3 regions of the Planococcus plakortidis genome follow, and region 3 is predicted to be linked to each of the others. Evidence: riboswitches for the same ligand, from Rfam matches in the RefSeq annotation. Region 3 holds a riboswitch; each other region holds the start of a gene.
The links. A riboswitch is a leader RNA that binds a small molecule or an ion and turns the genes downstream of it on or off. The one in region 3 is predicted to bind S-adenosylmethionine.
Positions count from the first base shown of each region.

Region 1 (3,272 bases), 490 kb from region 3:
CGGCTCTTCAAAATCATTGGTATCATGGTCGAAAAACGGATCGGTGAAAATGAGGTCTTCGGTGATCTTGCACAGTTCCGGATTGGAAAACTCAGCCGCAAGCCGCTTTTTCTCGAATGGATGCAAACCGAAATCCGAGGTATGGAACAAGGTGTGCGCTAAATAACTGCCGATATGTTCCGCAAGCTTCGGGTAATGCTTGCCGTCGATCAGGCCGTTGCGCAAAATCGTCAACTGCGACAAGTCTTCCATGACGGTGACAGCAAGCGCAGCGTCCGTCGCATACACTTCGGGCACGCGGCCTTTCGCGAGGCTGCCGTGCAGCTTCAAGGCATTTGCTTCAATGGTCGCCCGGTGCAGTGTCAGCGGCCAGCTTTCGCCGACGACTTTCGCATACGGCAAGGCTTGTTTGATGATGAGCCCATGCCCAGTGGCGGAGTCGGTGATGCGGAATACGTAATTCAAGTTGCCGTCGCCGATCTCTTCACATTGCAATGTTGCGGACGACGCAAAAACGTCCAAACTCTGTGCCAGCCGAATCGCTTCTTGTTCAGTCAATGCTTTGTATGTAGACGGTGCTGTAAGTGTCATATTGATTGCCTCTTTTCTGTGGAATAATAAAAAGCCTCTTTCCCGAAAGAAAGAGGCGCAGAATAAGAGATCCATGCCTCTTATCTTTCAGAAATGTACATTTCTGATGGAATTAGCACCGTGCCTTAAGGGATCGAATCCCGGCGCCAAAGCGCCCCGTCTCACAACGGTATTACGGTCGGTTGCTGGGCGTCATCGGGCCATTTCCCTCTGCCTGCTCTTGATAAGAGTTTGCTATGCAACATTTATGAAGTTCTGAAACGAATGCTAGCACGATTCAGAATTCATTGTCAATAAAATATTTTGAAAAAACGAAAACCTTTCCGCTAAAGGCGAGTTTCATACTCGGGTTTCCTAGTTCATCGATTACTTGCTGCACTCTTCATAAATACCCGCAGCCGGTTGGGCATGCCTTTTTCTAGAGAACGCACCCTGAAGTGATCAGCTGACATTTTTCAGACATTTTTGATTTTCTCCGTTGACAGATACTGTCTGTCATGAAATAATCAGAATTACTTTGCAACAGCCATAATTTCATAATCTATTCTTATTCAGAGCAGGTGGAGGGACAAGCCCTACGAAGCCCGGCAACCGGTCCGATCATGGACACGGTGCTAATTCTTGCAGCCAACGCAATCGATTGGCTGGGAAATAAGAAGGCGTTAATCATTAACCTCTTCTTATTTGCGAAGAGGTTTTTTTATGTCCACTAAGCAGGAGGGTTATTCATGAGCGGTGTTATCGCGACATATCAATTATTCGGCAAAGCCGGTTCATTCGAAAAAAAAGCAGAAGCCATTGCACTCGGTTTGACGGTCGGTTCGTGGACCGATCTGCCATTGCTCGAGCAGCAGCAATTGCAACAACATAAAGGGCGCGTCGTGTCGGTCGAAGAATTCCCGCATGTCACCCACCCCGCACGTCAAGGCGTCATCCAAGCACGCCTGAAAATCCATTACCCGGCGGCCAACTTCTCAGCGGATTTGCCCGCCATCCTGACGACCGTCTTTGGCAAGCTGTCTCTCGACGGCGAGATCAAATTGATCGATTTGGATTTTGAAGAATCACTGCTCCGCCAGTTTCCGGGCCCGCGTTTTGGGATCGACGGCATTCGCGAAACGCTCGGTGTCAACGGGCGCCCGCTCGCCATGAGTATTTTCAAGGGCGTCATCGGCCGCGATCTCGATTATCTATCAGATCAACTTCGCCAACAGGCACTCGGCGGCGTCGACTTGGTGAAAGACGATGAGATTTTATTCGACAATCCACTGACGCCGTTTGACAAGCGCGTTACCGCAGCGTGTCATGTGTTAGACGAAGTGTACGAAGAAACCGGCCATCGCACGCTGTATGCCGTCAATTTATCCGGACGGACATCAAGCTTGCGCGACAAGGCGCGGCGGGCACGTGAACTCGGGGCGGACGCTTTGTTGTTCAATGTCCATGCCTACGGATTCGACGTCTTGCAGGAACTGGCAGAAGACGAAGAAGTGGCACTCCCGCTTATGGCGCATCCTGCGTTCAGCGGCGCGTATACGTCATCCGATTTTTACGGCGTGTCCACGGCGCTTGCACTTGGCAAACTGACACGACTGGCAGGAGCTGACTTCAGCTTGTTCCCGTCCCCTTACGGCAGCGTCGCCCTCGAGAAAGAAACGGCGTTGCAGCTCGGTCAGGAACTGGTCAGCGAAGGCCCTTTGAAGCAAAGCTTCCCGGTGCCATCCGCTGGCATCCACCCCGCCCTCGTGCCGCTATTGTTAGAAGACTACGGCGTTGACAGCATCATCAATGCCGGAGGCGGCGTCCATGGCCATCCAGACGGCGCTGCTGCTGGCGGCAAAGCGTTCCGCCAAGCGATCGACGCCGCACTGCAAGGACAGGCTTTAACGGAAGCCGCCAAACAACAGGACGAATTACAAAAAGCGTTAGCATTATGGGGGGAAACCGTATGAGCAAGCCGGTCATATTTTGCGACTTCGACGGGACGGTGACTTCCCGCGATAATTTGATCGCCATCATGAAAGAGTTCGATCCGCCGGGTTGGTCGCCGATAAAAGATCAAATTCTCGATCAGCGCATTTCCATATGCGAAGGCGTCCAGCAAATGTTTGCCTTGCTGCCATCTTCCGCCAAGCAACAGATCATCAACTATGCGCTCGACCAAGCGGAAATCCGCGAAGGCTTCGCCGATTTCGTCGCCTACACAAAACGCCATGACATCCCGCTCTATATCGTCAGCGGAGGCATCGACTTTTTCGTCTACCCATTGCTCGAGCCATACGGTCCATTCGCCGGCATCTATTGCAACGAAGCGGATTTTTCGAATGACAAGATCCATATCCGCTTCCCGCACGGCTGCGACGAACAGTGCGACAGCCAAGGCTGCGGCTGCTGCAAACCGTCCGTCATGCGCCGCATCATGTCGGAGCAATCGACGAGCATCGTCATCGGCGATTCCATCACCGACTTGCAAGCCGCCAAACAAGCGGATCTCGTCATCGCCAGGGATTTCCTGGTCGACAAATGCGAGGAGCTCGGCATTGCCTATGAAGCTTTCGAAAGCTTCCACGACGTGACGGATATTCTTGACGCCAAGCTAGGAGTGATTTCATGAGCGCTTACGAAACCCGCTGGCAAGAACTCGCCGAAGTGAAACGGGCGCTTGCTGCGCGCGACTGGTT
Region 1 is NZ_CP016539.2:239,654-242,925, reverse strand. Features, by position in the region: gene mtnK (S-methyl-5-thioribose kinase) at 1-591, opposite strand, end outside; SAM riboswitch class I at 669-821, opposite strand; SAM riboswitch class I at 1,136-1,249, shown strand; gene BBI15_RS01305 (2,3-diketo-5-methylthiopentyl-1-phosphate enolase) at 1,320-2,543, shown strand; gene BBI15_RS01300 (2-hydroxy-3-keto-5-methylthiopentenyl-1-phosphate phosphatase) at 2,540-3,205, shown strand; gene BBI15_RS01295 (methylthioribulose 1-phosphate dehydratase) at 3,202-3,272, shown strand, end outside.
Region 1: another riboswitch for S-adenosylmethionine. It lies ahead of BBI15_RS01305 (2,3-diketo-5-methylthiopentyl-1-phosphate enolase); the one in region 3 lies ahead of BBI15_RS03760 (5-methyltetrahydropteroyltriglutamate--homocysteine S-methyltransferase).

Region 2 (3,272 bases), 140 kb from region 3:
TTGTCTTCACCGCAAGCCCGCATGCGGTCAAGTGCTTCTTCCGACAATTTGATGCCCGGCACTTCGTTATGCAAGAAGTCGGCGCTGCGGATGCTCGTCAGCGGCATGACCCCGAGGAAAATCGGCGTGTCCAAATGCTTCGTTGCTTCGTGGATTTCGATGATTTTCTCTTTTGTGTAGACCGGCTGCGAAATGAAGTAATCCGCACCGGCTTCGATTTTCTTCTCGAGCCTTTGAACCGCCCGTTCCACCACACGGACATTCGGGTTGAACGCGGCGGCAACTGAGAAGTTCGCTTTTTTCCGCAACGGTTTCCCGGAAAATGAAATGCCTTCATTGAGCTTTTTGATGAGCTGGATCAACTCCATGCTCGACACGTCGTAGACGCTTGTCGCGCCTGGGAAATCGCCGACTTTGGTCGGGTCGCCCGTGACGGCGAGTATGTCGTGGATGCCGAGTGCATCCAGCCCCATGATATGCGATTGCAAGCCAATCAAATTACGGTCGCGGCACGTAATATGCGCAAGAGGTCTGACATCCTGCTTGTGCTTGATGATCGAACCCATCGCCATATTGCTGATGCGCGGCGAAGCGAGTGAATTGTCGGCCATCGTGATGGCGTCTATGCCTTCTGCGTCCAATGCCTTTGAACCTTCAAGGAATTTCTCGATGTCCAAATGGCGCGGCGTATCGAGTTCGACGATGATCGTCCGCTCGGTTTTCGCTTTTTCGTGCAAGGGCTTGTCTTTTAACGCCTCCGCCTCGCGGATGACAATCGGCTTTTTCTCTTCGACTTTCTTTTCGGTGATCGGCTGCAAATGGCCGATGCGTTTTTTCACTGCTTCGATATGTTTTGGCGTCGTGCCGCAACAACCGCCGATGAGTCTCACGCCTTCTTCGCGCAAAAGCAGTGCCGCACGGCCGAAATAATCGGCTTCCGATTCATAGACGATGCGCCCGTCTTCGATATCCAATAGCGAAGCGTTCGGATAAGCGGATAAAAACGCTTTTTCCGGCAGTTCGACGCCTTCAAATGCTTGGATGGTATGGTGCGGGCCAAGCCGGCAATTGACGCCGACGATTTCCGCGCCGAGCGCATCGAGCCGTTTCAATCCTTCGTTTAAGCTCATGCCGTTTTGCAAAATGCCGGGTTCGTGCATCGACAATTGCGCGATTAAAGGGGCGTCTGTCAGTTTCTTCAAATGGGTGACGGTCGCCGCCAGTTCCTCGAAATCGTAATACGTCTCGAGCAATAAGCCGTCCGGGTCGCCGGACAATAAATGCTTCGCCTGCTGGTCGACCATAGCGACGATTTCATCCAAAGTGGCATCGCTTTTCCGGATGCCGCGGATGCCGCCGATCGTACCGACGACAAACTGCCCGCCGTCTTTTGCGGCTTTATTGGCGATGGCGATCGCTGCTTTATTGATCGCTTCGGTCTGTTCTTCGAGCCCGTAGCGCGCCAGTTTATGGGCATTCGCCCCGTATGTGTTCGTTTGGATAATGTCGGCCCCGGCTGCGATATAATCGCGGTGGATCTTCTCGATCACTTCCGGGCGCTGGATGTTCAATTCCTCGTTGCAATATTCGATGCCGTACGAGTACAACAGCGTTCCCATGGCGCCGTCCGCCGTCAGCATCCGTTTTTTCAGTTCATCCAATAACATGATTCGTCCTCCTCTGTCTGATTTTGCCGTGCAGCTGCGGACGCATCGATATGAAACAAAAAAAGCCTTCCATGAAAAAGAAGGCTTTACGATATCGGACTCGTTCCTTTTCATCTGCCAGGCATATGCCTGCTGGAATTAGCACCTGACCTAACGGCTGGTTGCTGAAGCGTCATCGGGCCAGTCCCTCGACTTCTCTAGATAAGAATTCACTATGCAGTTTTCAGTATTCCCACATGATACCCCCTGCGATGATTTGGGTCAAGGTGATTTATCAAAAAACAAAGAACTTTCTGTTACATTTCCGGCCTTTACCAGGCATCCGGAACGCGCGGATTGAATTTGGCGGCTTCGACAGTGAATTTATACCACGTGAAGGCTTGGCCGTCGATGATCCACGTAATGTCGATGCGACGCGGGATTTCGATGCCGTCGACTTGTTGCCATTCATGCACTTCGGCAATGCACGGCAAGCGCTTCGCCTCTTCGCCGACGTCTTTATAGCGCATCGCCCGCGCCCGCTTCATGCGCCCTGTTTCATCAAACTCGAAGGTTACATTGGCGGTCGACCCGTTATAGGTCATTTCCGCTTCCACGGAATGGGCATTGCTGTTCAAAAACCGCACGTACGGGCTGAACACCAGTCCCGGAAGCCACGCCATCTCCATTAAAAAGCGCTGCAAGGCCGATTCATCCAGCTTGCCGTCCGGCATCGACCGGTTGATCGGCACGAGGCCCGCAAAGCGGAGGCGCATGCCCGCGCGGCCATCCCGAAAACTGTCGGCCCCTGTAACGAACAAGCCGTCCACTTTCATGCGCGCTTTCCAATAAAACGACGGCGGCTCCATAAAGCTGTATTGCTCGGCGGTCGATTCACTCCATTCTTCCTGGTCGGGTTTCGTTTTCATCCAGCCCACTTGCTTTACGTAAACGCCCATCACCTGTTCCCGGCCGATCGCGCCGCTCACTTCCAGCCATTTGGCGATCGGTTTTGGAAGATTGTCCGTTCTTGCCTGTTCCACTTCACCGGCGTGCCGGACTTCCGGCCATGTCGGTTTAACAAGCCGCGTCATGTCTTTATATTTCCGGTAAATTCCGTATGCCCCGAGCGTCGTCAATGCTAAAACCGGCCATCTGCGTTTCATGCCACATACCCCTCTCCGATTTTGCTGCGCACTTTGTTCCTTGCTATTCTCTTTCGACACAGCATTTGTTTTCCCTGCAAAACGAATCAATAGAAAACGCCTCCGGAAGAGTGCCCTTCCGGAGGCGTTCAGTATTCATCAGTTCAACTTTTCAAAAGCCGGTTCGAGATGTTCTCTTAATGCAGGCCCCATCGTTTGCGAATAAAGCGTCGTTAAATGATGCTTATCGCGGTAGACGAGCACATTGCCGATGACCGGCGGGCACGTATCGTCCGTGCAGAAATACTCGGACATATCGGCGAACGTCACATTGTCCGGGATGTCTTCTGTATTTTCCCATGGCACAACATCCGACAACGCTTTACTGCGTTCAACCGAGCAATTGTCGACGCTCAATTCATCGAGACACAGCGTCGGATCGACTTTCATGCGGGGGTTGTCACGCACGGCGAAAATCCCC
Region 2 is NZ_CP016539.2:588,073-591,344, reverse strand. Features, by position in the region: gene BBI15_RS03115 (bifunctional homocysteine S-methyltransferase/methylenetetrahydrofolate reductase) at 1-1,670, opposite strand, end outside; SAM riboswitch class I at 1,775-1,875, opposite strand; gene BBI15_RS03110 (DUF6920 family protein) at 1,979-2,812, opposite strand; gene BBI15_RS03105 (acyltransferase family protein) at 2,951-3,272, opposite strand, start outside.
Region 2: another riboswitch for S-adenosylmethionine. It lies ahead of BBI15_RS03115 (bifunctional homocysteine S-methyltransferase/methylenetetrahydrofolate reductase); the one in region 3 lies ahead of BBI15_RS03760 (5-methyltetrahydropteroyltriglutamate--homocysteine S-methyltransferase).

Region 3 (3,272 bases):
GAAAAACGAGCGCCACTCGCGCTCCAGGCGCTGCATCGGCACATAATCCGCCATGTTCTTCCCGCTGCCCTGGAACAGGCGGTCAAAGATATGCGGCATCGTCAAAATCGACGGGCCCAAATCAAAGCCGAAGCCGTCCCGCTCCAAGCGGTTCACTTTCCCGCCGATATGCCCGTTCTTTTCATACAACGAAACTTCATAGCCTTTTTGCTGCAATGAAATCGCCGCCGACAAGCCCCCAAGGCCTCCCCCGATCACGATTACGGATTTTTTCGCTTTGCCCATATATGTACCGCCCCTTTTTTAATGAAATATGTATCGCTTTTTACTTTAAAACCGCCTATATGGAAATTTCTTTAACCCTCAGCCAATATCCTTGTTATTCCCTTCATCATAAGCTTAAAAACGCATATTGTATAGTTTTTGTATAATCCTATACGAGCTGTTCATTAGAGGAGTAGATAAAGCCCCAGACGGGAAAGTGAGAAGAATAGTAAGCAAACGAAAAAGGAGCTGATAAGATGGCTGGATTCCTGCCACATATATACGACACGGCCATGAAGCCGTTAGAGAAAACCCGCTTTGAGAAGATCCGCAAAAACCTCGTCTTGCAAGCGACGGGGCACGTGCTCGAAATCGGCTTCGGGACGGGCGCGAACTTCCGCTATTACCGAAATGCCGAACGGGTCGATGCCATCGAACCGAACCCGGAGATGGGCAAACAAGCCGGCAAACGCATCCGGAAATCGAAAACACCGATCCATACGTACGAAGCGATTGCTGAAGAACTGCCTTTTGACGATAACAGCTTCGATACCGTCGTTGCGACATTGGTGTTCTGCACAATCCCTGACCCTGTCAAAGCACTTGAAGAAATCTGCCGCGTCAGTAAACCGGGTGCAAAGATCCTCATGTTCGAACATGTCAAAATGGACCAGCCGGTCATGGGCAAAACCCAGGAAGCCTTGACCCCCGTCTGGAAAAAGCTCTGCGACGGCTGCCATTTAAACCGCGATACGTTCGATTTGGTGAACCGTTCACCGCTGGAAATCGTGAATGTGGAATCCTATTACGGCGGCCTGTTTTTGACAATTGAGAGCAGGAAACCCCTATGAATTGCAGCTGCCCCGAATTGTAGCTGTCCCTGTGTCCGGCACAATTATGACTATTTATCAATTAGCATGAAAATTCACGACGACATCCGAAGAGCTATCTTTTTAAGCATTTCATATTCACCCATCTTGTATACGGTATCTCTTGAATTGTGTGATGCACAGGGACACAAACAAAAAACTCCCCTCTCCCTTGCAATTGTCCGAAGATTGCTTTAATGTGAACATCAATCATTTACAACTAACTCAATAATCGATTTCTTATCAAGAGAGACGGAGGGATTTGGCCCTGTGAAGTCTCAGCAACCGCCCTGATCCAGGACAAGGTGCTACTTCCAATAGGCGATAGCCTAGAAGATAAGAAGAATGCATTTCCCATAAACGGGGCTTTCTTCTTATTTGAAGAAAGCCCCATTTTTCATTTCCATCACCTACACTAAAAACAGAAAGAAGGAATTTCACATGACCCATTCAACTATTCAAACAAGCCCTAAACTAACTACAGCACCATTCAAGGCGGATCACGTTGGGAGCTTATTGCGCCCCGACAGCATTCACGAAGCCCGCAAACAGTTCAAGGAAGGTGCCATTACGGCAGATCAGCTGCGGGAAGTCGAGACGTCGGAAATCAAGCGCATCGTCGACAAGCAAATCGAAGTCGGGCTCAAAGCCGTGACGGACGGCGAGTTCCGCCGCACGTTCTGGCATACCGACTTCATGTCTCATATCAACGGTTTCGAAGGCTATACGCCGGAAAAAGGTTATCAGTTCAAAAACGTCGAAACCGAAGCCTACGACGTCCGCAATACCGGCAAGATTTCATTCAATGAAAATCATCCCTTCCTCAGCGATTTCGTCGAATTCAAGGAAATCGTCGGCGGCCGCGCCGTCCCGAAACTGACGATCCCAAGCCCGAACCAATTTTTCAACCAAGGCATCCGCAACGAAGAAATCTATCCGGACCTGGAAGACTATGCGAAAGACGTTGTCCAAGCATACCGTGACGCTCTCAAAGCGTTCTATGACGCCGGTGCGCGCTATATCCAAATCGACGATGTCTATATTGCCGGGCTGTCATCGCCCGACATCCCGTTCAACGACGGCAAATACAACCGCGACTATTTGATCGACTTGGCGCTTCGCGTGGCAAACGGCGTGCTCGAAGGCAAACCGGAAGACCTTGCCGTGACGACCCACTTGTGCCGCGGCAACTACCAATCCGACTGGGCATTCGAAGGCAGCTATGCATTGATCGCCCCGACCTTGTTCGCCAAGGAAAAAGTCGATGGCTTCTTCCTTGAATACGACGACGACCGCTCGGGCAGCTTCCAGCCACTCGAGCACATTCCATCAGGCGGCCCGAAAGTCGTACTCGGCGTTTTCACATCGAAAAACGGCGAACTCGAAGACAAACAAGCGATCAAAGCACGCGTCGCAGAAGCCGCAAAATATGTGCCACTCGAGCAACTGTGCATCAGCCCGCAATGTGGGTTCGCTTCGACGCATCACGGCAATCTCCTGACCGAAGAGCAGCAATGGGACAAACTCCGCTACATCGTGGAAGTTTCCGAGGAGATTTTCGGAGAATAAATGGAGAAAGCAAGCGCGAATTTGCGCTTGCCTTTTTTTGACGGGAATTGTGTGTAACACAGGGGCCGATTCAAACCGGAATCCACTTCCCACATGTTTTCTGCGTTTTGAATTGTGTCTGACACAGGGACACCTCAAACATTCCTCTCTTTTTTGCTAGAGCTTGAAGCCGCCCTGCTGTAGAATAAAGCAAAACTCGAATCTCCTTGAATACACAAGCGAGCAGCAAAAGGAGCGTGAATGGACTTGAAAAAAGCCCAATTGAAAAACAGGATCGACGTTGCCAACAAACGGAAAAAAGCAGACCTCGTCATCCGCCATGCGTCGATTGTCAATGTCTTCACGAAAACCTTGACGACCGGAGACGTGGCGGTCAGCGATGGCGTGATCGTCGGAATCGGTGAGTATGAGGGCATCGAGGAAATCGATGCCAAAGGAAAGTTCATCGCACCCGGCTTGATCGATGCCCATGTCCACATCGAGTCGTCGATGGTCACGCCCCAGCAGTTCTCGCAAATCGTGCTGCCGCACGGCGTGACGACTGCCATTACCGATCCGCATGAAATCGCC
Region 3 is NZ_CP016539.2:727,470-730,741, reverse strand. Features, by position in the region: gene BBI15_RS03770 (phytoene desaturase family protein) at 1-285, opposite strand, end outside; gene BBI15_RS03765 (class I SAM-dependent methyltransferase) at 522-1,115, shown strand; SAM riboswitch class I at 1,371-1,476, shown strand; gene BBI15_RS03760 (5-methyltetrahydropteroyltriglutamate--homocysteine S-methyltransferase) at 1,575-2,702, shown strand; gene ade (adenine deaminase) at 2,943-3,272, shown strand, end outside.